One region of the Paramixta manurensis genome, then DNA from elsewhere that is predicted to be linked to it. Evidence: predicted binding sites of a transcription regulator. Region 1 holds the regulator's gene; each other region holds the start of a gene.
The links. Region 1 encodes LexA, which represses DNA repair genes until DNA is damaged. Its sites were predicted from a motif close to TNCTGTATGTACATACAGNA; they were not measured.
Positions count from the first base shown of each region.

Region 2: recA (recombinase RecA) is a predicted target of LexA. The motif match lies at 6,838-6,857, and genes of this name have one in related genera.
Region 3: PMPD1_RS13315 (DinI-like family protein) is a predicted target of LexA. The motif match lies at 6,598-6,617, and genes of this name have one in related genera.

Region 1 is NZ_CP054212.1:4,221,155-4,231,394, reverse strand. Features, by position in the region: gene PMPD1_RS20380 (maltoporin LamB) at 1-554, shown strand, start outside; gene malM (maltose operon protein MalM) at 654-1,601, shown strand; gene ubiC (chorismate lyase) at 1,756-2,283, shown strand; gene ubiA (4-hydroxybenzoate octaprenyltransferase) at 2,303-3,169, shown strand; gene tnpA (IS200/IS605 family transposase) at 3,268-3,705, opposite strand; gene plsB (glycerol-3-phosphate 1-O-acyltransferase PlsB) at 3,886-6,309, opposite strand; gene PMPD1_RS20350 (diacylglycerol kinase) at 6,438-6,809, shown strand; gene lexA (transcriptional repressor LexA) at 6,916-7,524, shown strand; gene dinF (MATE family efflux transporter DinF) at 7,618-8,940, shown strand; gene PMPD1_RS20335 (CsbD family protein) at 9,182-9,394, shown strand; gene zur (zinc uptake transcriptional repressor Zur) at 9,473-9,988, opposite strand.
Region 2 is NZ_CP054212.1:2,577,348-2,587,587, forward strand. Features, by position in the region: gene PMPD1_RS12435 (LPD38 domain-containing protein) at 1-5,673, opposite strand, end outside; gene recA (recombinase RecA) at 5,782-6,786, opposite strand; gene PMPD1_RS12445 (hypothetical protein) at 6,949-8,166, opposite strand; gene PMPD1_RS12450 (bacteriocin) at 8,265-8,528, opposite strand; gene PMPD1_RS12455 (hypothetical protein) at 8,525-8,917, opposite strand; gene PMPD1_RS12460 (hypothetical protein) at 8,926-9,591, opposite strand; gene PMPD1_RS12465 (hypothetical protein) at 9,602-9,967, opposite strand; gene PMPD1_RS12470 (hypothetical protein) at 9,964-10,240, opposite strand, start outside.
Region 3 is NZ_CP054212.1:2,736,229-2,746,468, reverse strand. Features, by position in the region: gene PMPD1_RS13340 (hypothetical protein) at 1-587, shown strand, start outside; gene PMPD1_RS13335 (OprD family outer membrane porin) at 1,028-2,365, shown strand; gene surE (5'/3'-nucleotidase SurE) at 2,401-3,279, shown strand; partial or broken gene PMPD1_RS13325 (PTS transporter subunit EIIC) at 3,422-4,783, shown strand; gene PMPD1_RS13320 (glycoside hydrolase family 1 protein) at 4,867-6,261, shown strand; gene PMPD1_RS13315 (DinI-like family protein) at 6,315-6,554, opposite strand; gene iraP (anti-adapter protein IraP) at 6,748-7,038, shown strand; gene PMPD1_RS13305 (CsbD family protein) at 7,082-7,330, opposite strand; gene PMPD1_RS13300 (DUF6388 family protein) at 7,470-7,793, opposite strand; gene yedD (lipoprotein YedD) at 7,903-8,427, shown strand; gene amyA (alpha-amylase) at 8,492-9,976, opposite strand; gene fliT (flagella biosynthesis regulatory protein FliT) at 10,104-10,240, opposite strand, start outside.

The DNA of each region.
Region 1 (10,240 bases):
AATTTGTGGTGCAGTACGCGACCGATGCAATGACGGAAACCAGCGGACGTCCGAACACGGCTGAAAACCGTGACGGCCATATGATTCGTGTGATCGACCACGGCGCCATCGACTTTAACGATACCTGGAGCCTGATGTACGTTGGTATGTATCAGGACGTTGATCGCGACAATAACAACGGTACCACCTGGTACACGGTGGGCGTGCGTCCAATGTACAAATGGACGGAAACCATGAGCACCTTGTTGGAAGCCGGTTATGACAACGTGAAGTCACAGCGTACCGATGATACCAACAACCAATACAAAATTACCCTGGCGCAGCAATGGCAAGCCGGTAACAGCATTTGGTCACGTCCGGCCATTCGTCTGTTCGCAACCTATGCCAAATGGGATGAGAAATGGGGCTACGCCTCTTCTCAGGAAGGCGATCGTAACTTCGATATCGCCGGTACGACGGCTGGTCTGGCGTATAGCGATAACGCGACCCACACCTTTAGCCGTGGTAATGACGACGAAGTTTCCTTCGGTATTCAGATGGAAGCCTGGTGGTAAACCAGCAGTCTGTGCGGACGCTTAGCGTCCGCCAGCATCATAATTAGCCCGTATCCTCTTTGCCTGAAGGATACGGGGCTTGACCCTGAGGATAAAAAAATGAAAAAACATCTTCTGGCGCTGTGCCTGTTCCCGGTACTCAGCCTTTCGCTGCTGCCCGGCGCCTACGCCGCGACGGTTAACCCACAGAATGTCGCTACCGCGCCAACCATCCCACAGGATAAGTTACAAAACCTGCCGTGGATGGCCCTCACGCCGCCGGTCAGCCAGGACATTGTTCTGAATGCCTCCTCGGTGGGGATTAATTTAGGGAATATCACCGGCGGCGTAGCGGCTATCGCCCTGCCTGCCGATCAGGGATCGCTAGAAATTACCCTGTCGAGCATTATCAAAGATTTGCATGTGTATGCGCCTAACGTGTTGGTGCTGGATGAGCAAATGCAGCCCGCCGCCTTTTTCCCGAGCAGCTATTTCCCGTATGAAAAGCCGGGCGTAATGTCGGGTAACCGGTTGGAAAACACCATGAAGCTGACGCCAGTATTGGGGCAGCGACAGATCTATTTACTGGTTTACACCACCACGCGTGATTTAGCGGAAACCACCACGGTGATTAACCCCGCCAAGTTGTATGCGGAAGGTGCCAGTAACGCGATTCCTGACGTCGCCGATCCGATTGCACAACATACCACCCAAGGCACGTTAACACTGAAGGTTAAAACCGAACAGAACAGCGGCAACATCATGATCGGTAAATTGTTTGGCGCCTCAGACCCTAAACCGGTAGTGATCGGTAGCACCGCCGCCGCTGCCAATACCGCACCTTCGGCGCCGGCCGCCGCGCCAATGGCAGCGCCTGCCACTTCTGCCCCGGCGGCAAAAGCCGAGCCGGTACTGAACGACACGGAAAACTACTTTAATAATGGTATTAAAAAGGCCGTTAAAGCCGGTGATATTGATAAAGCGCTGAAGCTGATGAATGAAGCTGAACGTTTAGGTTCAACCTCGGCTCGCGCGACATTTATCAGTAGTGTGAAAGGCAAGGGATGATTTCATCCCCATATTGCTGATCTTGCTGGATGATTGGTGCGTCATTTGACGCACCCTTTTTACTTTCGCCGATGCGGATTTTCCGCCGCACTGCGTGTTCTGTGCGATGCACTGCGCTACACTATGGCTCCTGATTTTCTATCGGAGATGCCGTATGCCGAATAACGCGCTTAGCCTGCTACGAGCAATTGAATGGCTGCCTACTTCATCCCCCTCTTTATCGCCAGCGTTGCTGGGTTGGTTAATGGAGGAGGATTCGATGACCAGGCGATTTGAGCGCCACTGCGGGAAAGTGACCGTTGAGCCCATTCGGGAAGGCTTTATTTCTGCTGAAGAAGTGGGTGATGACCTTCAATTTCTGCCAACTGAAACGCGTTACTGGTTGCGTGAAGTCATCTTGTTTGGCGATGGCGTGCCTTGGCTGGCGGGTAGAACTCTGGTGCCGGAATCGACGCTGAACGGGCCGGAAACCATGCTGCGTGAGCTAGGTACGCGTCCGCTCGGGCGTTATCTGTTTTCAACCTCCACACTGACACGGGATTTTATCGAGCCCGGCACGGTGTCATCACTCTGGGCGCGGCGTTCGCGTTTGCGTCTGTCGGGCAAGCCATTGCTGTTGACCGAACTTTTTTTGCCTGCGGCGCCGTTATACCTTAGCCATTCGCCAGAAGGGATGGATTGACGTGGAAACAAGTTTGCAAGTGAGTAAATTTCAGGCGTATAGCCGCCTGATGCGCATTGATAAGCCGATTGGTTCGTTGTTATTGCTGTGGCCTACGCTGTGGTCGCTATGGCTTTCCGGGATGGCGGTGCCGCCGCTGGGCGTGCTATTAGTCTTCGTACTTGGCGTGTTCTTTATGCGCGCGGCGGGCTGCGTAGTGAATGATTTTGCTGACCGTAAGATCGACGGGCACGTAAAACGTACGCGTGGGCGTCCGTTACCTAGCGGAATGGTGAGCGAGAAAGAAGCGAAAGGGTTGTTCGTTATCCTGGTTCTGATCTCATTTGCGCTGGTGTTAACCATGAATGCGATGACCATTTGGCTCTCGTTTGCCGGGCTGGCCTTGGCGTTTATCTATCCCTTTATGAAACGTTATACCAACCTGCCGCAGGTGGTATTAGGCGCGGCGTTTGGCTGGTCGATCCCGATGGCCTGGGCGGCGGTAAGTGAAGCGTTACCGCTAACCTGTTGGTTAGTATTTGCCGCCTACATGTGTTGGACAGTGGCCTACGATACCGAATATGCGATGGTTGACCGTGATGATGATTTAAGGATTGGCGTCAAATCGACGGCCATTCTGTTTGGTCGTTTTGATAAGCTGATTATCGGCCTATTGCAAATGGCTGCGCTGGCGATGTTGACCATCGTCGGTATTTTGATGCATCTGAATGGCGCATTTTATTGGGCGTTATTGTTGGCGGCGACGCTGTTTTTTCACCAGCAGAAGCTGATTGCCAGGCGGGATCGGGCACGCTGTTTCCAGGCGTTTTTGAATAATAATTACGTCGGTTTAGTGATTTTTATCGGCGTATTGTTAAACACCTCACCGTTTACCCGCCTGGTTTGATGCGAGGGCGCGGGAAGTAAAAATCCGCCTTCATAGAAGGCGGCTTTGTTTTTCGCCCCATAGGGGCGTACTAAGTTCGGACTCTTAGAGCCCTCTCTTCACACCTCATGAAGCGACAGTTGTTTATCTTCAACTTCATGCTTCTCTTGATATTTTACATATTTACGGATCATTTCAGCATTCACGCCCACTGTATCCACGCAGTATCCTTTGGCCCAAAAGTGATTGCCCCATAACTTGTGCTTGCGCAGGTAGGGGAACTTGTTGAACAACCTGATTGCTGTTCTGCCTTTCAGATGGCCCATTACTTCTGATACTGATAACTTCGGTGGAATATTTACCAGCAGATGCACATGATCTAACTGCACATTTAACTCAACTATCTGGATTTTAAGCTGTTCGCTTAAAATCCAGATTTGCCGATAAACCTCTTTACCAACATTTCCTTTTAATATCCTGAAGCGACACTTTGGCGTCCAGACTATATGGTATTGACAATGCCACAGCACGTGGGAAGCTTTTTGAAACCTGCTCATGTTGAATTTCCTTATCAGTTGTGGGGACAACAGATGAGGAGTTTGACATGGGCCGGTTTTTACAGGCAGAGCCAGAACCGAGGCGATAACCACGTCCATAGGACGTGGTTTTAAGTTGGAAATAAAAAAGGGCGAATGTTCATCATTCGCCCTTTTTATCACCATTATCAACGACGGCGGCTATTCGTGCGCCGCAGCGCTCTCAATGGTCAACCGCACATCATGGGTAATCAAATCGGCCAGCAGATGATACACGCGTAATGTCTCGTCTAACTGCGCGTCGCCGGTATCACTGATATAGCCTTCATCGCGTAATGTTAGAACCAGCGATGCGAATACCGCCTTATCGAAAAACTCCGGCGCATTAATACCGTGCAACACCGACAGGCGTTGTGCCATGGTTCGGCTCTCTTTCTCCAGCGAACCGCGGTTAATGGTTGGATTCGCGCTCAAAATGGAGAAGGTAATGGTGTAGCGCTGTAATGTTTCACGCACGCCAGCCGCCAACAGTTGCAAGGAGCGTAGGCGTGGCGGATTAATACGCAGCGAGTTTTCATCGCTGACTACCAGCCCCTGGCGTGCTAGTTCGGCGGTGAGATCGCTCAGCACTTGCGCTAACTCCTCTTTGCGCCAGCGGAGGAACAACTCGCTTTTCAACATTGGGTAAAGCGTGGTGACCTGATGCAGCAATTCGGCATGTGAAATTTCCCGATGTTGTTGCACGATGGCGGCAATAAGCGACGGGATCACCAACATATGATGCACATTGTTACGGTAATACGTCATCAGCACCGCTTGCTCACGCGGCAGTACAATAATTTCACCGATACTGTCCTGCTCGGTTTCGAACTTATTCATTCCCAACGCGTGGTTTAACAGGGCTTCCGGCGTAACATCCGGTACGGTGGATTCCGGCGAGTAGGGGACATTACGCAGTAATTGCAGGTAGCAATCCAACTGTTCAATTAACTGCTCGCGCGTGAGCGAACGCTGGCGCGAAGCTAATAACGCGGTCACGCACAGGTTCATGGCATTCGCGGCACCGGCATTATTGATCCGTACCATCACCTTTTGGGCAATATCATTGACCGCCGGGGTTAACCAGTTCGGGCGTTGTGCCTCAATCGGATCGATAGCCTCGCGCCACTCCGGCACCCGTTGGTTCAGATAATTGATCAGCGGTAACGGTTCGCCAAAGTTAACGTAGCCCTGCCCGAGGTTGCGTAGTTTACGCAGGCCGCGCACCATTTGCAGGAACCCTTCTTTCTCCTTCGCCGCGCCGCGCAACTCTTTCGCGTAGGTGCCAACCTCAATTACATGCTCGTAACCAATATAAATCGGCACTAATGTGATGGGGCGATTACCGCCGCGCAGCATCGCCTGGATAGTCATCGAAAGCGTGCCGGTCTTCGGATCAAGCAAGCGACCGGTACGTGAACGACCGCCTTCAACGAAATATTCCACCGAGTAGCCGCGGGTAAACAGTTCGCCGAGATACTCACGAAACACGGTCGAGTAGAGTTTATTCCCTTTGAAGGTTCGGCGGATAAAGAAGGCGCCCAGACGGCGGAAAATCGGCCCGGCAGGCCAGAAGTTCAGGTTAATTCCTGCGGCAATATGCGGTGGGACCAGCCCTTGATGATAAAGCACGTAGGAGAGCAGTAAGTAATCCATATGGCTGCGATGGCAGGGAACATAGACAATTTCGTGCCCGTCCTGCGCGAGTTGACGAACGCGCTCACCGCCGCTGACATTAATCCCCTGATAGAGCTTGCTCCATGTCCAACCCATCACGCGATCGGTCAGACGAATGGCCTCGTAGGAGAAATCAGCGGCAATCTCTTCCATGAGTTCAATGGCGTTTTGTTGTGCTTTCTCGTGCGAGATTTTTTTGCTACGCGCTTCGTCTTCTACCGCTTTCGCGATAGCTTTGGACTGCAACAGGCGGTTAAACAAATCCTGACGCGCCGGTAAGCTTGGACCAACTGCCGCCAGGCGTTGGCGGGCAAAATGCATCCGCGCCACGCGCGCCAGTTTTTGCGCAATGGTTTTATCTGTGCCGTGCTCGGTCGCCATACGGCGTAGCGAAACCGTTGGCGAGAAGCGTACAAAGCTATCGCGCCCCAGCCACAGCACGGCGAAGAATTTCTGTACGCCATTCAAAACTCGCAAATGGGGTGCCGATTCGCCCTGGATTTCACGACCCGGCGCGCGACCGAACATCACCGAAACCGGCACCATCTGCACATCTAACTCAGCGTTACTGCGGTGCAGGTCCAGATAGTCGTGGAACAGTTTGACCGATTGCAAGTTAGGCACGAAATAGGGGAAAACACGCGGGCCGTCATGGATAAACACATGGCGCGGCAGCAGCGTCCCGTCAATCTCCAGCGGTTCCAGCGGATCGGGAAGATCATAACGGCGGCATTGCATGCGCAAAGCAAGGAGATCGGCCTTTGAATCATAAGGCAATACATACATAATAGGGCGCGACGTATCGAGCCCCAATTCGGCGATCGGGTGTGATGGGATCGCCTTGCTTTTCACCAGAAAAGTAAGTGGTAAATTCAACAACTTATAATAGATTTTACGCCAACCTGACATAGACAACATGAAGCCTCTTGTTAGCAAAGCGCCGCAAGCATACCAGAAAGCGCTTCGAATATCTGTTGTGTTGCACGGTGTGCGACACCTTCACATTGACGTTAAACATTCCAAAGGGTTCCCTGATTATGGCAAATAACGTAACCGGCATGACGCGAATCATAAAAGCGGCAGGTTATTCTTGGAAAGGATTACGAGCCGCGTGGCAAAATGAAGCGGCGTTTCGGCAGGAATCGATAGCGGCGCTGGTGGCGATCGTGGTGGCATGTTGGCTGGATGTTGATGCCATTACCCGCGTCTTGCTCATCGGGTCGGTATTTCTGGTGATTATTATTGAAGTATTGAACAGTGCAATTGAAGCGGTTGTAGACCGGATTGGCAGTGAAATTCACCCGCTGGCGGGGCGCGCGAAAGATATGGGGTCGGCGGCGGTCTTGCTGAGTATTCTGTTGGCGGTCTTCGTATGGGTGATGCTGCTGTGGCCGCATCATTTGGGATGAGGCTTCCAAAAATGCACAAACCGCTGTTTTTTACCCACGTTTAGGTTTTCAATCCGTAAATACCTGTATATACTCACAGCGACTGTATAAACAACCAGGGGGCGGGATGAAAGCGTTAACGGCAAGGCAGCAGCAGGTTTATGACCTGATTCGTGACCATATTAATCAAACCGGTATGCCACCGACGCGTGCTGAAATCGCCTCCCAACTGGGTTTTCGTTCCCCGAATGCGGCAGAAGAGCATCTGAAAGCGCTGGCGCGTAAGGGCGTGATTGAGATTGTTTCCGGCGCTTCGCGCGGTATTCGCTTAATGGCGGAAGAGGAAGAGGGGCTACCGCTGATTGGGCGCGTCGCCGCCGGTGAACCTCTGCTGGCGCAAGAGCATATTGAAAGCCGCTTTCAGGTTGATCCGTCGCTATTTAAACCCAATGCGGATTTTTTACTGCGCGTTAGCGGTATGTCAATGAAAGACATCGGTATTATTGACGGCGATTTGTTAGCGGTGCATAAAACGCAGGATGTGCGCAACGGCCAGGTGGTGGTGGCGCGTATCGATGATGAAGTTACCGTTAAACGCCTAAAAAAACAGGGTAACATTGTACAGTTGCTGCCGGAAAATAATGAGTTTGAGCCTATTGTGGTCGACTTGCGTCAACAGAACCTGACCATTGAAGGTTTGGCGGTGGGCGTGATCCGTAATAGCGACTGGCTGTAACCGCCATCTGATAACGCGTCGGTCTTTGCCGCCGACGCATTGATCCTCTCTCCTCGCCGGTTTCTGCCGCGGGAGCATTGCCTCTAAACGATAATGCAACTTTTTACCGCGACGGATAAACAGCTCTGGCGGCTGGCGCTGCCAATGATCCTTTCCAATGTCACCGTTCCGCTGCTGGGGTTGGTTGATACGGCGGTGATTGGTCATCTCGACAGCCCGGTTTATCTTGGCGGCGTCGCGGTTGGCACTACGACGACCAGTTTCCTGTTCATGTTGCTGTTGTTCTTACGCATGAGCACCACCGGTTTAACCGCCCAGGCGTTTGGCGCGGGCAACACAACCGCACTGGCGCGCGCCCTGATGCAACCTTTGCTGATTGCCGTGGTTGCCGGTCTTTTCTTCGTCTTATTACGCAATCCTCTCAGCCAGTTAGCGACCGGTATTGTTGGCGGTAGCCCTGCGGTACTGGAACAAGCACATTTATTCATCTCTATTCGTTGGTTAAGCGCACCGGCAACGCTGGCAAATCTGGTTATCCTCGGGTGGCTACTTGGCGTTCAGTACGCGCGTGCGCCAGTCATTCTGCTGATTGTCGGTAACCTGGTGAACATTTTGCTCGACTTGTGGTTTGTTATCGGGTTGAAGTGGGGCGTGCAGGGCGCGGCGGCGGCTACCGCGATTGCGGAATATGTCACACTGGCGGTTGGCGTGCTGATGGTGATTCATGTGTTACGCCTGCGTGGCGTGACGCTTAGGCAGTTAAGGCAAGGATGGAAAGGGGATTTTCGTCGGCTGCTGCGCCTCAACCGCGACATTATGCTGCGTTCACTATTACTACAACTTTGCTTCGCCTCGCTGACGGTGCTCGGCGCGCGTATTAGTAGTGATGTGGTGGCGATTAATGCGGTGTTGCTGATGTTTCTGACTTTTACCGCCTACGCATTGGATGGTTTTGCTTATGCAGTGGAGGCCTTTTCTGGTGAGGCATGGGGCGCTCGCAACGGTAAGCAATTAATCAATGTGTGGCGAGCTGCCTGCCGGCAAGCGGGCGTAGTCGCTTGCCTGTTCGCAGTGATATATGCCTGTTTTGGCAGTGCGATTGTCGCCTTACTCACCTCAATACCTGAATTACGGGTAATGGCGGACCGTTACCTAGTCTGGCAGGTGGTATTGCCGCTGGTTGGGGTCTGGTGTTACCTGTTGGATGGGATGTTTATTGGCGCTACGCGCGGGCGTGAAATGCGTAACAGCATGGCCCTGGCGGCGCTCGGGTATGGGCTATCATTATTGACGTTGCCGTGGCTGGGTAACCATGGTTTATGGCTCGCAGTAGCGGTGTTTCTTGCGCTACGAGGCCTGACCCTCGGCTGGGTGTTACGCCGCCACTGGCAGCACGGCACCTGGTTTAATGCCTGACATATTTTCTTACCGCCCTCACACTCTTCTCTTACCTACTGATATTTCTCTTATTTTATAATTTTATCTGCCGCTTTCTCTGCTTTTCTGGATGGAAAAACTGGATTTTAAGGCAGGGTTGGTAATTTGCACTATAGTTAAAGTTATCGTCAGCAAGAAAATAGCGTTTTATTTTGCAGCGAAGCGTTGCTGACAGGAACAAGCCAAAGCTGTTATCACCCAAAAGCTAAAGGAAACGATTATGAACAGAGATGAAGCCGGCGGTAACTGGAAACAGTTTAAAGGTAAAATGAAGGAAAAATGGGGCAAGTTGACCGATGATGACCTTACTGTGGTAGAAGGTAAACGCGATCAGCTCGTCGGTAAAATTCAGGAACGTTACGGATACGCGAAAGACCAGGCAGAAAAAGAAGTAAGCGATTGGGAAGCGAATAATCGCGATTATCGCTGGTAAAAAATTGGATTATCGCTCTTCAGGAAGAGGCAGGCTCCTACCCTGGCACATGGAACGTGCCGCCCATAACCCTGCTGCTTATCGCCCGCGCTTTTTGGTTGCCAGATTATGATCGTGCTGGCAATTCTCCGGATGTTGACAGGCTTCGACATCGGAGCAGGAAACACACAGCCCGTGAGCTTCAATAACGCTATGGCGTAACGCGAAGCCAGATTGTCCCGCCAGACTTTGCAATATCTTCTCAACCCCTTCTGCATGACGCTCATCAACTGACCCACAACGATCGCAAATCAACATGGCTGAAGTATGTTGCGGCTCGTCGAAATGGAGGCACATCACATAGCTGTTGTTTGACTCCACGCGATGTATAAACCCTTGTTCCAACAAAAAATCCAGCGCGCGATAGACGGTTGGCGGTTTGGCCTGCGGCTCAGAAACGCGTAACAGATCGAGCAAATCATAGGCGCTAATCGCCCCGTTCTGCTCGGACATCAAACGTAGCACTTCCAGCCGTTGCGGCGTTAGACGCACATTACGTTGCTGGCACAGCTTTTCGGCCTGCAGCAGGATCTGTTCGGGTTGGCTGGTGCTCATGATAACTCTCCGGACGCTGATGAAATGTTATGTTATCACAGATCGGGCAAAACACTGCACTTGAGGGCAAGGTCTGAAACCAAATTCTACGTCAGCCAGGACAGGCGGAAACCACGCATAAATTTTTTTTATTGAATCTCTCCCGCTTTGCCGTGGGCAAAAATCGTACAATTCCTAATCTTTCCGGTTTGCAGCGCTAAAAATAACCGTCTAAGGTTTGTCTTAGGCTTAGCGAGTCAATTTTTTTCAACG
Region 2 (10,240 bases), 1.6 Mb from region 1:
GGAACCTGCTGCCATGCGTGCCGCGACGTATGCCGAACTCTCCGCTTGTGACTTACCGGCTTCGTCTTCGGCATACTTGATTGGAGCCAGTCCGTCAAACGTGCGCGTATTAAGCTGGCGCATTGAATCTGACAACCAGGCTTTCTTCGCAGCCTTATCCTTGCCGTTGAACGTATCGTAAAAGGTTTTTGCCTTGTCGAACCAACCGGTTTCGCGACGAAACCCCATTTTACGGTTGATCACATCATCCATAGCAGGCGCTGCGGCTCGGGAGTAAAACGTTTTGTTCTTGCGAATATCCGCAGAAGTGAGTATATTTTGGCTTGAACCGACATCTGGTGAACCACGCTGGGGCAATTGCAGCCCTTGGGTCGTACCAGATGAAGGCTCAGAACCCTGATAAGAACGCTCCTCCTTGGGCAATTGAAGCCCCTGTGAATGAGGGTTATCAGGGTTTTCTTTTTTGTTTCTACGGTAACGCAGTAGCCCTTCATCAATCCAGTTCTGGTACTGCTTCGCCTCGCGCCCATACACGCTGGCGATTCGGTTAATAACCATACGTCCTGACTCAATATTCATATGGACGGCGGCCATCACCTGACGGCCAGTGGTATCCTTGGCGCTGAGTAACACAGAAGCAGCGTTGTCTTTGGTTTTTGATTCAAAGACGGCTTCTGGATCATGAAACAACTCTGGAAGACGTTCAATTACGTCCATCGGTACATCATGCTTCGCGCCGTTGCTGGCTTTACGCACTGTGTCGCGAGTAATAACCATATCCAGATTCGGCGCGCCCATCGCCCGCAGCACCGGCGGCGTTCGTCCAATCTTGATGCTTATTTCACCTGACTTGAGCGACCGCATGGCTTTATCCAGATCGGTACGGTACTGTTCAGCCTCATGTGGCAGAGGTTTCAGCGGATCAACATCGTCATTGCCCTTTGAATAAAGCGCGTCAGCCCGCGAAAAGGTATCTTCAAACTCTCGCGTACCCGGTTGCTCGTCTGCATGCATTGCCGTGCGTTTAAACCGCCCTGCGATGGTACGAAGGATGTTACGCACTTCGACTGGCGTAATGTTCTGACTAATCAGGCCCGCTTTCCTTAACGCATTTACCAGTACACCTGCGATACGGTCATACACTGCACCGAATTTCGACATACTGGTATTCTCTGCCATGTGAGCCAGAAACTCGTTAGCCTGGGTTTCGAGCGACTCATTTTTGTATGACCGGTCAACCTGGCCCCATACTTCCTGAATTGCTTTATTAGGGCTTTGCCGCGTCTGATGAAGCACACGAATGATACGGTCGTACTCAACATCGCCGATTACTGATGCAAGCCCGTGGTGTGCGAGGATTTCGTGACGCAGCTTCGCGTTCAGATCCTTAAGTGTGGGGATATTATCTGCAACGACGATAACGCGACTAAGTTCAGGTTGGTAAATGGCATGCACCACGCCATATTCCTTCGGTATACCATTCGGCATCATGGCCGCTGCCTCATCCTGAGACTGAACGACTTTCACTTTTATCTTAGCTGCGCCGTTCATTTTTTTAACAAATCCGTCGGCGGCGACCTGTGCAACGTGGCGCGTTAAACCCCGCGCTGGTTTATCAACACCCGGTTCCCAACCTTCGCGGGTAATGATATTTCCATCGCCAATATCCTCACCACCGTATCGGGAATAAAAGGTTGTGCCCCGATCCGTTTTCCGGGTTTTCAACGTTGCGAAAAGATGATCGAATGCCTGACGGATTCCGCCGCTCAGTTCCTTATCGGTAGGGTATGCGTAAGTATCGGAGGCGTTAGCCTCATCGCCTTTCCAGATGTTAACCAGGTAGTCGTTATCAATGCCTTTAGCCTGAGTTTTATCAAGCATGTACCGTTCAAAGGCACGGGCTGCCAGCTCGACGTTGGTTGACCAGTAGGCTTTACTGCGTACCGAATCAAGATTTCGCGCCCTGCCAACCATACCGCTGTTATCAATCGCGTCCATAACCCCGCGAAATGCGTTATATACTTCCTGTCGTACAGGATGCTCCGCATCAACAAAACGTCCGTTCCGGATAACCTTCGCGCGCCGACGTGATGACGACATAAAGTTGTCACCACTCTTAACCTCTCCATCGCGGCCAACATCACTCTGGCCGAAGAAATTATCAAGCGCGTGGAACCATTCATGCGCCAGCGATCCGGAACCATTACCTTTTGTCAGGTTGATCACGACCTGACCGGGTTCATAGTGCGCTTTTGCAGCATTCAGCCCGCCACGACCGCGCGCGCCAAAGGCCAGCCCAAGATTGCCATTCAGTGAAAGTGCCTGGGTGGGTACGTTGAGTACATCAGCCATATCTGTCAGTGCATCATAGGCTTCGTTTAATTCTTTCTGCCGGCGGGCACCCTCAACGTAGTTCCCGAACTGAACACCACGGAAACCGAATTTTTCGGTGAAACTTTCTGGTGTTGCAGCACTGTCACGAACTGCCGGGCCGGTTCGTTTACGGTTCTCTGCGTTTCGCTGCTCCGTCCGGGAGGTTTCACGCATTGAGGAAAGCTTCTTCTCCAGCTCATCCCGGTTTTCATTGAGATAGGTGCGTGCCTCAGTAGCGTCCTTAAAACCTGATTTTAATGGCACCAGCCCAGTCGCACCCTTATATGCGATAAATCGTTCGCCCGTATGCCGGTCTCTGTATATCTCGAGTTTCGATTGCTTTACTGTGCTCACGCCATCTTTGCTGGTTGACTGGTTAACATATGCGACGGCTTTTTTAATCGCTCCTTCCTTAGTCTCGTCGGAAACGCCACGAACACTTTTACCTTTTAGATCCTCAAGTTCGTAAATCGTCTTGCCACCTGATTTGCTGTAATCGGTGCCGTTATACATTGAATAGTGATGCGTGCGGAGTCGGTAGCGTGAGGCTTCTTCAACCTGCCCGGCGGGTAGTTTCGCCATCAAATCGAGCGTATCAGTGATGTCGCGCAACTTTGGATTCGTTGCATACAAACGGTGCATCTCATCCGGATCAACTTTACCGTCCAGTATTTCATTCGCCATCTCACGTAATTCATGTGCCTGTTCAGCCCATCGTTTCACACGACCCGGCATGGTAGGTTTGGTGCCGATCATTGAGCGAAAAACAGCAACCATCGATAACCCTTTATGACTTATACCTGCCGCGTGAAGGGCTTCGTAGTCCGGGCGGGGGAAAGTTCTACTCAGTGGCTGCGCACCAATATCTTCCACCGTATTATTTGACTGCATTGCCTGCCGGAACTGGCCCCAACGATCTTTAGCGGCACCCTGAAGCTTCTCGCCAAAATCCTCAATTTTAGGCTGTGCAGAAGGCAGACGGACGCCGTAACCGTTACCTACTTTTTCAATCGTGGCACCCGGCATTTTTGCCCATTTGGAAAAGCGCGCTACCCGCTCATTACTGAATGGCTTACCGGGCTGGTACAACTTGAGGTCAGGATCGGCAGGAACTGAAGCGGCTTTGCTTTTATCGGGGAGTCGAACGGCATAACCGCCTTCCACTTTTTCAACGGACGCGCCGGGCATTTTGGCCCACTTCGAATAACGCGCGACTTTCTCAGTGCTAAAAGGTTTTCCCGGACTGAAGAACTGCAATCGCGTCGGAACAGCCCCTTTCGCTACAGCAGCCGTTTCACGATCGATTGGTGTATCTCCAGCCCGAACGCGCTGATCAGAGATGCCGGGGGGCGTGTTCTCATTGCCCATAGCCTGAGTAAATTCGCGCATCTGGCGCTGCGGCGCGGTTTCTCCCCGTGTAAAATCCGGTGAACGTCCGGCCTGTGATTCGTCAGAATTGCCTGGCTGGAAAATGATATTCTTATCTTCGATAGCATCGCCAGGCACTGTCTCACCTTCATAGGTATTGCTGGCGCGACCAACTTCCTGTTTTGGCTCATCTTCACGGGGCAGTAGCCGCTGACCACGGACTTGCTCACCACCACGAAACTGTGGCCCACTTCCGGCCTGCTGCTCATCAATATTCGCGACGGGACCGGGCATTTGATAACCCTCGGCCAGACTTGTATCACCGGGCGCCGGTAATCGGGGGATTCTGGCCTGCCGTCGTGCATCAGCATCCGCCAGGGTAGCTTGTTCGTCTGGTGTTAAGCCCTGATCGCCGTTCTGTATTTGCTGCCTGATGAGTTCTTCAGGTGTGGGCGCAGCATCCTGTCCTAATGCCTGTTGTACCTCGCTGTCATCAGCGAAACCCTGAATGCGGGGGTCATTGCGTAGGTAGGCTGGCGTATCAAGATCGGGCGTAGGTGATGAGGAAGCAACCGGAGTTACATCATCAGATGTGGCTGGAGACTCGCTTTCTTGCTTTGTTCCCTCATCATTCGGTGGTGATTCGATGGCGGGATCACCTTCATTGCTTCTCGCTGAAGTATTATTTTTACGCCCGCGAACACCACCAATAGCACCTGCTGCGGCACCCATTCCCGCCCCTAAAAGCGCGTTGTTTAAACCGGTATCAACCACCCCTTTCATCGGGTCGATGTCCTGACCAGCGGTATCTTTCAGTTGTTGATTTTGCAGGTACTGCTGCGTTGCACCCTGCGCAAACTCGGTTCCTCCTTCAGCAAGTGCCCCCGTTGCTACACCAGAAAGTACACCACTAGCCGCTCCTTTTTTGGTCAAAAGCGATAACAAGGTATGATCGCCTAACGACGCCGCTGCAATATTTACAGCCAGCATGCGCGGATCGGCAGTAACAGAAGATGCAGCCTGCTCAGCGACCATATTACGAGCCATAGTCAGTTTCTGCGTATCGCTCAGATTTGCATACGCATCATCTGTATCGACATCATCAAAGGCTTTCTGAAATGTCGGACTCTGCATCAGTTGATCAAATGGCAGGCTGGTTATTTGATCGCGCATATCAATACCACCCTGACCTTGCGCGGATGCTGTCATTCCCCCAACAAATATCTTTTTCTGGGCTCGATCACCAGCGACTTGTGCCGCTTCTTTCGCTGTCGCTCTGGCAACCTCATCAGGTAATTGCCTGCTTAAGCTCTTATAGGCCATATCCTCTGCAATCTTGGCTACTTTTGACGCGCCGAATTTTGCAATACCTGCAACCGTGAACATTTGAGCCAACGTTGGAGTCGCATTAATTATCCAGGCATCTTTATCAAAAGCACCAGGACCAACTTTGTAACCCCCTTCAGCATCCTTTTCGATAAATGGCAAAGCCGCTGCCTGCTTAGCTCCCTCGGAATATCCCTCTTTAATTGCCTCTGAGCCTTTTTTAGCCAATCGTCCTACGGACCCAAAAGTGTTATCAACCCCAGAAGCAATATCATTTCGAACCCCTTTGATCGTGTTCATCGCATTGTCAGATATACCAAGACGACTTTGGGCCTCATTTTCCTGACTAGTTGCATAGCGATTCGCAACATCATTAAGTCCTTTGGGGAGTTGCGCAATCGATTCTGTTACATCAAATGGTACAGCAGCGACAGTTCTAACTATATCCCCTTTGGTTAAGCTAGGATTAACCTTTGCCTTTGCTTTCTCCAGTGCTGCGTCCAGATCAAAGGGCTCGCGTTCGCCGGGTTGGCTGATATTCAGGGTTTGCCGGTTATCATTATCTGATTGTTGTTCTGGGCGGTATTGCTGCATGTCTTCAGCCATTACATTCTCCGGATTTCAGGCATAAAAAAAGCCCCGCTTTTTAAAGCGAGGCCTGGCATCATTCGCGAATTTAGCTCACATAGTGATCCGTAAGCAACTGTCTATTTTTTAGCTGTGTAAGTCTTCTGACTTAAAAATTATATTCACTTCACGCTCAAGCTTTTCCCGGATTTCTTTATGCTGCATTAGCGCACATATCGCTGATGTTTTATTGTTCCCGAGCGTAAATTCTCCGTACCGGTACCAAACACCTGATCGCAGAACTATCCCTTTTTGCATTGCATGATCGAGCACTTCACCTTCGTGTGAGATACCGTGATCAAACCAGATTTGAAAAGTGGCCTGACGATATGGGGAACCCATCTTATTCTTAACCACTTTGACGCGATGCTCTGTGGCTACTACCGTTTTGTTTTCCGCCAGTTGGTTTGTCTGGCGAACGTCCAGCCTGATACTCGCAAATTGCTTTAAAGCGGCACCGCCAGTGGTAACTTCCGGGTTACCGTAAATTACACCGGGTCGGTTCCGTATCTGATTAATAAAAATCAGAAGGCAATTGTACTGGTGAGCCAGTGGACTAAGCTTGCGCATTGCTTTAGACATCAGGCGCGCTATTTCGCCGTCGTGCGCATCTCCCATGGCGCCCTCATATTCACCGCGTGTAATTAGCGCAGCTACTGAGTCAATAACAATGACGGACGCAGCACGCGAACGGATTATGCTCTCGCATACATCCAGTGCCAGTTCTCCTGTCGCAGGTCGGGATACCAATAACCTGTCGAGGTCGATACCGGAGTTTTCTGCATAGGCAGTATGTAAAGCCCGATCAGAGTCAATAAAAGCGCAAGACTTTCCAAGTTGCTGAGCCTGCCTGATGACTGATAACGCCAGTGTCGTCTTACCGGAGGAATCCGGACCGAAAATTTCCACAATCCGGCCAAGTGGTAACCCGCCAATATCAAGTGCCCGATCCAGCCCCATGCATCCGGTTGGTATGCTAACTAATTGCTTACACTGGTTACCTTTAGTCGCCGCATAAACAATGCCTTTGCCAAATTTCTGTTCGAGTAGAGACACAGATGTGTCTAACATAACTTTATGATTTTCAGCCATTTTATTAACCCACCCTGCTGAATTTATTATGTGAAGAGGTGAGTATATTTATACTGTATAAAAATACAGTACGCAAAGATATTTTAGGAATTTACTTTAGTTACACTAACACTTTCGAGCGTAATCACTGATTAGATTGGGCCCTGAACAGGCCCACCTATTCTACGGTTGAGAGCGCATGCGGCGGAGTTCTCGCAACTGTGATGCAGTGTGGCTGTCCGGCTGGGGTTGTTTTTGTAGGGACTGGGTCTGACTCTGCTCCGTCGGTGCGGGTTGCTGTGACTGAAGATATTGCTGATATTGCGCAGCGGCATCTTTAATTGCCGGATCATTCATATCAGGGTCCTTCCCTGTTTTTGCCCGGTAGAGTGAGGCAAAATCAGGAGGACTGGAATCATCACCTCCTGACATAACGCCATAAGTTTTGTCTACATCCTGATCGAGTTTATCAAATTGCGCTGCGGCTGCTGCACGTGATTCATCATCAGGCGAACTTGCAAGCGCCTTCGCGCGCGCCTTCCCGACTTCTATTTTATCCTTCCGGTAATCACGTATCGCCTGCGCTTCAGTTTTATTACCCGGATTAATCATCTTATCAAGGAACTGCGCTTTCGCCGGGTCATTCATCTGACCGACCATCTGGCTGTATCCGCGTAGCTTATTGAAGACATTCTCAATCGGTATAACCGGCACAGTATCATTTGGGTCAGATGAACCGTAACGCGTCATGGGTTTCGGTGCGGTAGAACCATCATCATACGTGACCTTTATCGTCGGTATGATACCTTTGCCATCTGCCGAGAAGCCAATGTGCGCAAGTTCTTTGCTCTTGATAGTCTTGCCGGTTGCCGGATCTTTCTCACCGATGCCACGTTGAATTTCAGGGTTTAACACCGTGTTCAGAACGTTAAGCGCCTGCGGGTCGTTATAATCCATCTTACCGTCAAGTATCTGCGGCATGACTTTATGAAACTGCATTACCGTGTTTATAGCATCCTTGCCAAAGAAGCGTTTCGGGTTGAGCGGATTATCCGGGGAAATTTGCTGATAAACCTCATCGTCAAATTTTCCATTTTGCAATCCGTTATAAAACGCCTGAACTGCTGGCATTTCTTCCTGCAACTTCTGGCTTCGTGCTTCCTGCGTCCGCCGGTAATTCAACTCATCACGACGCATACCTAAATCAGCTTGTGCGATACCAAGCCGCTTCTGATCCAGCGCATTACTTAAACCCCAGCGCCGATCACTTTCGCTGTCACGACCTTTCTGATAATCAAAATTGCGTTGATCGCGGTCTTTGCTATACCCAAATTGCTCCTGCGCCAGGCCAAAATTGCGGTCTGAGTTTTGCTGCTGTTGATTCAGTGCAGCCTGACGCAACCCAAGTTCCTGCTTACGGCTAATTGCCGCATCTGCGGTATTAAACCCCGCAAGGAACCCATCTGCCAGCCCTAACGTGCCTGCCATAAATCCCCCTGTTATTTAAATAACGAACCGGCCAGCAGACCTACCGCCGCACCAACACCAGCGCCGATTGGCCCGCCCCAGGAACCATACGTCGCACCAATTGCCGCACCAGCCCCGGCACCGACGCCTGCGGCATTCATCTGTCCCTGCTTTTGCTGCGCCTTAAGCTGGTCCTTTGCTGTTTCCCGGTTTCGCTCAAGCTGCGCTGCCTCATTCATTCCCTGAAGCGCCTGTTGGCGCGTTTGTGCTGCTGCATCAATTAACCCGTAGCTCATTGCTGATTACTCCCGGTGCCACCAATGTTTAACTGCTGACGTAAACCCGACGTCCCCCCCGTCAAAATATTCATCTGACGGTCGGCCTCTGCATCCCGGATGCCATTTTTGGCACCAGCAGTAGCCAGCGCCGTTTTCAGCCCCAGGCTGTTATCCTGCGGGTTCGTATTCTGCGCGACGCCATAACGCGCCATCTGATTAGCCTGCCCAACCAGCCCTGATTTAAGCGCCTGCTGGCCCGTATCCGTCGCACGACCTAACTGCTGATCCATGAGTTGTGTGTTGGTTGACAGGTCCATTAGTTGCTTCAGCTTCGGATAGAACCGCTGGCGCCAGTCGTCATATTGTTGCCGGTTAATATCGGCATACGTATCGGAAGCAAATCCCATACATCACCTCAGTAATCTTTATACGATGTTGAAAGACCCAACCCACCAGCATCGTTACCTGATGCTCCGAATACACCATTACTGGCTGAAGAGGGCTGCGATGTACCGTTCATGGCGTTCCCTGCCCCCCAGCGTGTAGCAGCCCCTAATCCGGCACCAACCAGCCCTGCTGTAGCCTGTTGGCTTGCCTGCGCTGCCTGTGCATCCTGAAGCGCCTTGTTCTGTGCGTTTGCGGCAATATTACTGAAGCCAGACAGCGCATCCGCTTTCTGGCCTGAGCCCATCGATGCCACATCCTGAAGGCCAGCAACATACTTATCCTGTTGACTGGTCTGTGCACGGTTTGTTGTGTCAATTAAGCCAGCCACCTGATTGCCGGTAATATCCTGCATCGCTGACTGAAATTTTCCGCTTGATGGATCAACGCCGGAAGCGGCAAGATTATCCGCTGTTCCCTGTTTGACCTGACCAAATTGCTGTTGATAGCTGACGTTTGTACCTGCTGCCAGATTATCGTATTTATCCGTATTGTTCAGGTCGTCCACTTTGTCCATAAATAGGTTTTCATAGGGGCGTAATTCATTTGAATACAGATCCCAGTTCTCTTTAGCTATCTGCGCATTTTCCTTTTCCGCAGATGTTTCTTTAACCTCGCTACTTCCACCTTTACCCATTTCCTTTTCCTCACATCATCATTCTGAATTTCATAAATCCATCCTCATCGGGCATTCTTTTAAATCCAAGTTTTTCCGCTACGCGAATAAAACCCCTCCGTTGCGTATAAAACTCAAACCAACGCCCACCAACAAGCCGGGTTAGTTTCTGCACTTCAGGAATATACTTAGCCAGTCCGTTTTCACCCGAACTTACTGCCAACCAGACCAGCACATAAGGAATGCCTTCAGCCATCATTGGCTTTAAAACTATCCGAACATCATCCGAACCAAAAATAACAGCGTTGCCATTTTCTACCGCCTCGCTGATTTCCTCTGCTTTGACTGTTTTGCTTTCAGCAAAGAAGTTATTTAACGCATCATTAATATTTTTCATAAGCCAAGCGATTGCCGGTAATACTGGTCATATAACGCAGTCTCAATATATAAAACACCTTTAGCATTAGGCGGGGTAATGATCGGCGTATTAGAGTTGCGGTTAACCTCAAGGTAGACTGATTGCGATATACCGTTAGACTGCCCCACCCATCCCATCAGAAGAATCAATGTGGCGCCGCCGCCTGGTCCTGGCGGTCCGGCATTGGCATTTAGCGTGGCATAGCCAGGCATCACTGCTGCCGACTTTCCGGGATTTGTAGCGTTGGCGGCA
Region 3 (10,240 bases), 1.5 Mb from region 1:
CGCTGGTGATGATGGTGTTGTTTCCGCTGCTGGAGCTGTTCCATTTTCCGCTCTATCATGGAAAAACCGTTGAAGTTATTGAGACGTTTCAATCGCTTTGGTTGCTATTTGGGCTGTTTTTCACTTGGTACTATTTGCGGCACGCCTCATTTAGCCAGCAGCAGACCGCGTTCTGGGTATGGTCGCTGGTCTGGTGGTTAACGCTGTTTGGCCGGGGGATAAGCTGGGGACGTGATTATTTCCACGATGGCCCGAAACTGCTATTCCGCGCTATCTCGGTTATTTTAATCGGCGCGCTTGTGGTTTCGCTGATTTTCCCTTCTATTCGCCGGGAGATTGTTCAAAAGTTCAAATATGACGCGTTTCCGCTATGGGATGCCGCCATTGTCGTTATCTGCTTTTTTATCGCGGATACGGTTGAACACCACCGCTATTTTTCTTTCCTGTTCCTTTACGACCGTAGTTACCAGGACTTAATGGAGGAACTGTATGAAACGCCCTTTATGATTTCGCTATTTTGTGTGGCGTTATATTTAATGCGTAACGACAACCGTGGGCATGAATTAGAGGCAGCTTTAGAAAAATAACCTAATCGTTGACGCAGACGATAATACGTTAACGAATCAGAGATTGCTTACTATAAACCTTCAAGCCTGAATATTATTATTCAGGCTTTTTGCTATTTTTAATAACGCATTTTCTTAACGGGAATACCTATTAGTTGATTTCTGCAACCTGTGTCATTAATTAAAATTAACTCGCGAGTAAGATCACAGAATTGATTTTTGTGAGTGAAATAGATATTTTCTTTTGCGGCGGAGTGATAAGGTGCGCGCATTGACACCACATTGAGCTTTGTAAATAACACAATCATAATGATATGTCCTTGGCAGAATAGTTTCTGCAGCCGGATGGTTGATGTTGCCTTTTTATATTCTCAATGTTAACGGAGTAACTCATTATTGGGGGTAGGGTGTTTCTTTACCAGGAAATGCCGTTAAGGGTAATAGCCAGGGAGTGAAAGAAGATGTTGGTAAAACGTAAAAATAAACAATTCCGAATCAATGCACTTATCTTTTTATTATCAGGGAGCGTATTTAGCCCGATAACATCGGCGATGAGTTTTGGGGATGGCGGTTTTTTTAGTGATAGCCAGTTGGATTTAAAACTACGAAATGTATGGATGGTGAATACGACCGATCAATTAGCGGATGAAGGGTTTGGCGATCAAATTGCCTGGGCGCAAGGTCTGCAGCTTGATTTCCGTAGTGGGTGGGTACAGGAGCGGTTTGGTATTGATGCCTCCTGGTATGGCGTCAGCAAGCTTTATGCTAATCGGTATTTTGCCGGTAGGGATTTAGTTCGTGATAACAAAGGCCACGCGGAAGGCTTTAATAAAGTTGGGCAGCTTTACGCTAAAGCGAGCTTTGGTCAGGAAGCAAACTATCTCAGGCTTTATGCCGGATGGAAGCAATTGTCGAAGTTCGGAATGGTGAATGTGACCACCAGTCGGGCAGCGCCGGATAGCTGGGAAGGGGTGAGCGGCGAAGCGGGCGTTGGCCCACTACGAGCCAGAGCGGCGTTAGTCACACGTTTTTCAGCGCGTGATGAAACTGAAAAACGCCACTTTTATACGTTACAAAGCCGCAAACGCATTGATTATATCGCCACGGGCGATGTGCGGTGGCAACCGGAAAAAGGGAAATTTCTGAGCTGGGTTATCGGAGAGAGTAAAGATTATATTTTGCGTCAGGGCATCGAGGCCGCTTGGTTTTTTCCTGTAGCCGATGAGTTCCGTATTTTGCTCCGTGGCGCTGGCTATTACAACCGTGGGCTCAGTGAATGGGAAGGGAGTCGGGGTTTTAGTCATAACGCCAGTCATTATTTTGGGTTGGTTGGGTATCAATATGGCAAAGGCGAATCGGGAATAGGCTGGTCAAAAACCATTGCATCGATAAAAAAAGGCCTGGGCCATTTTTACTGGCATTTCGGTAGCAATACGCGTGGAACATTTAATAGCCCGGCGGACAGCGAAGGAAATGATTACGTTAATGATGGTGAACAAATGGTGCATCTTTATAGCCAATATCAAATTTCTCCGCAGCTTCGGGCTGGCGTATATGGTAATTACGGCAACCATGTTAGCTATCAGGGTGTTTCCTTACATGAATGGGAATATGGCGGCTTTTTTGCGTGGGCGCCGCAAGCGATTAAGGGGCTGAATATTTTTGCCGGTTTTGGTCCGAGCTATAGCTGGAAATTAACCCGACAAAAAACACCCTCTATTAATCATGACGGAAGTTTTAACCGGGCAAAAGGCGTCGGAGGATCGCTCTGGTTCGAATATAAGTTGGGATTGTTGTAATCCCGAACGCTAATGTTTAATCAAGGAGAGCATGGATGAAAGCAACATTTATTATTACCGCGCTTATTGGGGCGCTGAGTTTCACGGTACAAGCAGCGGAACGCCCAATGCGCATCCTGCTGGTTAATGATGATGGCTGTGAATCTTATGGCACCACCGCGTTACAAAGTAAGCTAAAGGCAAACGGGTTCGAGGTGTGGCTGGTGGCGCCGGCCACCAACCAGAGCGGCATTGGTTCGGCGATTACGTTTAAACCCAATAAAGTGTTTGATGTGCGGAAAGTGGCTGAGAAACAGTACTGCTTCCCGGGAACCCCCGCCGATGCGGTGGATTATGGTTTACTCGGCGTGATGCGCGATGCGCCGCCTGATTTGATTATTTCCGGAGTGAATGACGGGCCAAATACCGGCGTCGCGCAATTGAATTCAGGAACCATTTCCGCCGCTGCGCGCGCGGTTCGCTACGGGTACCCGGCCATCGCCGCCAGCATTGGCTACAAGTTGACGGACGAGGAAGCCAAAAACGGCTGGCCAAGCACGAAAAAATATTGGCCCGAGTCGGTGGATCATGTCGTTGAGTTGGTCGCCAATCTGAATAAGCACTGGCAGCCGGGGCAGCCGATATTACCCGCCGGGTCCGGCCTCAGTATTAACTATCCGGCGTTGCCAAAAAATAAAATTAACGGGATTAAATGGGTCGCCAACGAGTTTTATCCGGTGCCTCAGCACTATTACAAACTGCTGGACGATGGCCGCGCGCAGCAAATATTAAGCGATGAGATACTGAAACCGGCCGATGCGGATACTGACAGCGGGTGGTTACAGCGTGGTTATATTATCTATACCGTTATTGATGGCGACTGGAACGCGCCGGCGCAGAAGGTTGAGCAGTATCAGCGTTTACTGAAGCGGTAGTAGACCTGCTGGCTTATCTTCACCCGGCATTTTTGCGTGGGTGAAGATATCTTTTGCAACGATATGAATGATACGTCCGGGCGAGTAATTGGTATTGGAACCAGGGCGGGCGTATCAGCAAAGGCAAAGGGACAAGGACGAGATGCATTATCAAACTTTGGCGCGCACCATCCTTAAGCATGTGGGCGGCCAGCAAAATATTATCAGCCTGGTGCACTGCGCAACGCGTTTACGCTTCAAGCTTCACGATCACCAGAAAGCGGATGCCAGTGCGTTGAAAAGCGACCCAGGCGTAATGGCGGTGGTGGAAAGCGGCGGTCAATTCCAGGTCGTAATTGGTAATCATGTTCATGATGTGTATCAGGCGCTGCGTGCGGAGACGGAACCTGATGATACGCCGACAGTGGTCGATACTCCCCGTCAAAACCTGTTAAACAGCTTTATTGATGTGGTTTCCGGCATTTTTACCCCTTTTCTTGGCGTCATGGCTGCCTCGGGCATTCTTAAGGGGATGCTGGCGCTGCTGGTCAGTTGCAAATGGCTGACAGAGGAGAGTGGGACTTACCGGCTGTGGTTTGTCGCCAGTGATGCATTGTTCTATTTTTTCCCTCTGTTCCTGGGCTATACCGCTGGTAAGAAGTTTGGTGGTAACCCGTTTTTATCAATGGCGATTGGCGGTGCGCTGACTCACCCACTGATGATGCAAGCGTTTGAACAGGCGCTAACCGCTGAGACTGTTTCGCTGACGTTTTTATCTCTCCCGATCACCTTTATCAATTACAGCACCTCGGTGTTGCCGATCATTTTTGCCGCCTGGGTAAACGCGAAACTGGAGCATTTTCTAAATCGCTTTATACCGGCGGTGGTGAAAAACCTCTTTACGCCGTTGTTGTGTCTAATGATCACGTTCCCGCTCACCATTCTGTTGCTGGGGCCGCTTGCTACTTGGCTTAGCCAATTGCTGGCTAATGGATACCAGGCCATGTACGGTTTTATGCCGCCGTTGGCCGGCGCGATGATGGGCGGCATTTGGCAGGTCTGTGTCATTTTCGGTCTGCATTGGGGATTGGTACCGCTAATGTTCAATAACCTTAGTGTGCTGGGTTATGACACGCTGTCGCCCTTGTTATTGCCTGCGGTAATGGGTCAGGTGGGGGCGGTAGCGGGCGTGTTGCTGCGAACCCGCGATGCAAAACGTAGGGCGCTGGCCAGTTCCGCATTAGCTGCCGGAGTGTTTGGCATCACTGAACCTGCCGTTTACGGTTTAACGTTACCGCTACGCCGGCCGTTTATTTTCGGTTGCCTCAGTGGGGCGATTGGCGGCGCCATCGTCGGCTATTTCCACAGCAGCGTTTATTCCGCCGGTCTGGTCAGCATCCTCACTTTCGCGCAATTGATTCCGCCCGACGGTATTAATCTCACCGTTTGGGGCGCCATTTTGGGCACCTCGGTTTCATTTGTGCTGGCTTGCTGCGCCAGTTGGTGGTTTAGCGGTATGGAAAAGGAGCCAGTGTCTGATTAAGTGCCAGGCCTTTTACCGCACGGCGGGATGCGTCCGTGCGGAGTTATGACAACAAGGAGTGAATGATGAAAGTATTTCCTCAGGATTTTTTATGGGGCGGCGCGATCGCCGCGAATCAGGTAGAAGGCGCTTATCTTAGCGATGGTAAGGGCATTTCGACCGCGGACGTTTTACCTAACGGTATTTTTGGTGAGTTAAAGGAACGGCAAGCCAACGATCGGGCGATCAAAGACATCGCTATCGATTTCTATCATCGTTATCCGCAGGATATTGCGTTGTTCGCCGAAATGGGGTTTACCTGCCTGCGCATCTCAATTGCGTGGAGCCGCATTTTTCCTGAAGGCGATGAAGCACAGCCCAATGAAGCCGGGCTGGCGTTTTACGATGCGCTGTTTGATGAGTTAGCGAAATATGGCATTCAACCGCTAGTGACCTTATCCCACTATGAAATGCCGTGGGCGCTGGTGCAGCGTTATGGCGGTTGGGGTAATCGTAAGCTGATTGCTTTTTTTGAACGCTATGCACGAACGGTATTCACGCGCTATCAGCATAAAGTAAAGCTATGGCTAACCTTTAACGAGATCAATATGTCGCTGCATGCGCCTCTTACTGGCGTAGGTATCGCGGATAACAGCAGTAAGACGGCGATTTATCAGGCGATCCATCACCAACTGGTGGCCAGCGCCAGAGTAGTGAAAGCCTGCCATGAGATTATTCCCGACGCGAAAATCGGCAATATGTTGCTGGGCGGCTTAACCTACCCGCTAAGCTGTAAGCCGCAGGATGTGTTGGCAGCTCAACAGCAAAACCACCGCTGGCTGTTCTTTGGCGATGTACAGTGTCGCGGATATTATCCCGGCTATATGCTGCGTTATTTTCGCGAAAACCACATTGCGCTCACCTTTGCTGATGAAGATAGCGAAGATTTAAAACACACCGTTGATTTTGTCTCATTTAGCTATTACATGAGTGGTTGTGCAACCGCCGAAGCGGAATTAAACCAACGTCAACGCGGCAATATTCTGGATATGGTGCCTAACCCGCACTTACCGCGTTCGGAATGGGGCTGGCAGATTGATCCTGTCGGCCTGCGCATTCTCCTGAATAGGTTGTGGGACCGTTATCAAAAGCCCCTATTTATCGTTGAAAACGGATTGGGGGCGGTGGATAAAGTGGAGGCCGACGGCAGTATTCATGATGATTACCGTATTCGCTATCTCAACGATCATTTAGTGCAGGTTGCGGAGGCGCTTGAAGACGGCGTCATGATCCTGGGTTACACCAGTTGGGGGCCGATCGACCTGGTGAGTGCATCGAAGGCGGAAATGTCCAAGCGTTATGGTTTTATTTATGTTGACCGTGACGACCGGGGAGAAGGAAACCTGGCGCGTCTGCGCAAACAAAGCTTCTACTGGTATCAGGAAGTCATTGGTAGCCAGGGAGGAAGTTTAACGCGCTGATCGGCACGGTGACGGAAAGTCGAAAATGCCCGCTGCCTGGCGGGCCTATTAACTTATTCGGCCACCAGCCACATATCTGCTTCTTCAAACATCTCTTCAATAATTCTCGCCATAATCGCCTTGTCGTTTTTACTGGCATCGGTTTCAATAGCATTCCGTTGCATGGGTTTGACTTTGACCTCTGCATTCGGAAACGCGCGTTGAATACGTTTTTCCAACTCTTGGTGAATGATGTCATTAGCGCCAGGCAAACCTGCGACATTACGCTTATCATAAATCAGCTCGACGAACATGCCGCGTTATCCTTCTAAGGGGCGTACCAAGGGACGGTAATCATACTGGATATAAACCCAGTGGCAACCATAAAATGTGCTGTCAGCGAAAAATTTATCGGTTTCACGCGATGGTGCGCAGAGTAAGAGGCAGGGGCTTTCGACCGTTAACGAGTAGTGCTAATTTAAGCCGTGGCAATTTCGGGGAACAAACATGAAGCAACTGGTTATCGATATTTTAATGAAGCTGGCAAAGATGGATGTCGATGCCAAGGAGTTAACCGCGCAGGTTGAAGCGCAATCATTATTGATTGCGGCATTGATGCTGACCGCGGGGAAAGATAACTCCCAGAGTATTGGCGAAAATGTACAGAACGCTATTGTTACCGCATCACGTTCGCAGGGAGGGTTTCTGCAAACCGATGTCGATTTACTGCTTACGCACGTTAATCGTTTATTGGCGGTAACGCGCTATGTGGATGAAATGTCAGAAGCCAGTGATTAATTTAATCTTATGTGAGCCCGCAGCGCGGGCTCATTGTCGCTAATTATTTGCGGCCAATAACTTTACCGAGTACAAACCCAATGCCTGCCGCGATTGCCAGCGTAGCCAGTGGCGAGCTTTTGGTCTGATCTTTCACTGCTTCGAAAAAATCATCTACGGCATAGCTGCCGCGTGCAAGCTGCTTACGCACTTTACCTTTCGCTTCGTGTTCTGCCGAGCCGCTGGCTTTGCCAAATTGCTCCTGACCGGCACCGAGGGCTTCATCAACTTTGTCTTTTGCCTTATCTAACATGCTCTCTCCTTAACCAGAAATGTGTCGGTTCCTCACGATGAGGCACTTTTAAGGATAGACTACTGACTGAAACATCGGCGTCAAACTTGTAGCCAGATGTTATCCGCCTGCGGTTTTGCCGGTTTTTGGGCGGGAGAATTTATAGCTGGTTTTTACGGCAGAACTCTTCCCACGTCATGCCCAGCGCGGCAGCGTGCTCTTTAAGGTAGTTTTCAATCGCCTGTGCCGCTACGGCTTTATCCGGCTCGGCAAGTTGAATTGAAAACAGCATCGCATCTTGTTTCTTTTCGCGCAGAAAAGCTGCGTAGATCCTGTCAGCCTGCACCTCTTGTAATTGCTCAAGGCTCATTCCCATCTGTGCGGCATCTTCGGCGGTAAGTTTGCCCAACGCCTGACGGAAATCAGGATGCGCGGAGAGAAACAGGGTGCGAGCAATAGCGTAATATTCTGCGGGCGTTTTCATTATTTCGATCCATAGATGATTAATCCCGACAGTTTAACGGGATGCGCCTTGCGTAAGCCACGATAAAAATTATAACTTACTGCCAACGGATAAACGTTAGGGATGTTATATGAAGAAGTTGATGGTTCTTTGTGCGCTGGCGCTGAGCGGTTGCGCGCAAATCACCGATTATGAGCAGGCGGTAAAAACGCCGGCCCCGGCTACATTGCAGGGTAACTGGCAAACCAATGGGCCACAGCACGGATTAGTGAGTAATGATGCACTGGCAAGTCTGGTGATTAGCCCGGAAGGCGATACGCTTGATTGCCGCCAGTGGCAGCGCGTGATCGCAAAACCCGGGAAACTGACCCTGTTCCATGACCAGTACGTGAACGTCAATCGCCAACTGCGGGTGATGCCGCTCAATGTCGAAGGCGGCGTACTGCATTATGATGGGTTGACGTTAAAGAGAGTGGACCGGTTAACCGTTGAATGCCAACAGGCGTTGGATGCGGTCGCGAGCCAACCGGATGCGAAAGTGATTCAGAATATTGAGCCGCAGATTTTGCAGGCGACGTTCGCGCCGTCAACGCAGACCACCCCGGCGCCGCAACCTGAAACATCACCAGAGCCTGCTCAGGCGGGCGCAAAGTAACCGTTTAGATGTCATGGAGGGCCAGCGAACTCTGGCCCCGCTGAATGCGCTCGACTGCGCCTCTTTACTGTTCGGCTAAAACCCAGACGCTAACGCTGCCAGCCTGGCAACGAAATATGCCGTTACCCTGTTCGTCGCAACTGATTGTTTCCTGGCGATGCCCAAGATAATCGCGCCACTGTTTTCCGGCAAAACCCTCGCCCAGCGCGACATTTTTCTCACCTTCCGCGCCATTCGACATGATGACGACACAACCGGGGTGTTCATCAGTACCGCTTCGGCTGAAGGCGATACAGTTCGCGTGGTCAAAATAGTCGGTTTGAACGCCGTGCGCATAATGTTGCCGTGCCTGTACCAGCGCTTCCAGTTCTGGCACCACTGGCATATCAATATGCCAATTATTGCCGTCGTCGCCTTCATCGTCGTAACTGGCGCCATACAGATCGGGATAGAATAGGGTTGGCACGCCTTGTTCACGTAATAAGATCAGGGCATAGGCCAGCGGTTTAAACCAGGGCTCAACCGGTGCCTCTAGTGATTGCAGCGGCTGCGTATCATGATTTGCCACAATGGTTACCGCGTGAAACGCATCGCGGGCTACTAAGGTATCGTTAAACAGGGTGCTCATATCATAATCAGCGCCCTGTTTGGAGGCGAGGTGGAAATTCATCTGCAATGGCGCATCAAACAGCATGGTTTTGCCTTCGACTTGCTCAATGTAATTCATCAGCTTATCGGTTTCATGCGACCAGTATTCCGCGACGATAAACATCGGCTGTTCAGCCGCCTCCTGAATATGATCGATCCACTCCTTGTAGAACCAGGCGGGAATATGCTTAACCGCATCCAGCCGGAAGCCGGTACAGTGAACCTCCTCCATCACCCAGCGCGCCCAATACTTCAACTCTTCGGTAACGGCGTGATTACGGAAATCAATATTGGCGCCCATTAAATAATCGAAATTGCCGAGCTCGTCATCGACTTGGTCATTCCAGCCATCGCCGGTGTAATCGTTAACGATTTTGAAGATGCCGTTCTCCGTTGGCTCCTCAATATGATCTACACCGCTGAAGCATTTGTAATCCCAGATAAATTGAGAATACTGGCCTGCGCGTCCCGGAAAGGTAAAGCGCGTCCACGCCTGCGCCTCAATCTCTTCGTCGTCAATTTCCTCGCGATTATCGGGATTAACGCGATTCACTTTGACCGCTTCTTTCTCATCGGCGCCCATTTTATGGTTGAGCACCACGTCAAGTAGCACGCCGACATGATGTTCTTTTAGTGCCGCCACCGCCGCTAACAGTTGCTGTTTATCGCCATACTTGGTGGCACGGCTGCCTTTTTGCTCAAATTCGCCTAAATCGAACAGGTCATACGCATCGTAGCCGACGGAGTATCCTCCGGATTCGCCTTTATAGATGGGCGGGAGCCAGACAGCGGTAATACCGAGTTTTGCCAATTCAGGCGCGCGGGCTGCCGCTTCCGGCCAGAGTTGACCGCCTGCGGGATAATACCAGTGAAAGAATTGTAATAGCGTGGGGTTCTGCATGTCCTTGCTCCATTTTTAGTCAATCCTAAACCATGAAGTATGGTGTAAACGCAGAGGAAAGCGCGGGGGGTGAGTGAAAATATTTCGTTACTCACCCGCGCGCAAGCACAAGAGGAGGGCGGGAGTATTACACCTCACCGGGGAACAGAATATTGCCCGCTAAACGTCCATAGGCGGTATTAATGTTCTTTTGACGTGATGTTTGGCCAATCAAGGTGGTTAATTCATTCATCCGCTGTTGAAGCAGTTGTTTCACTTCTTTTT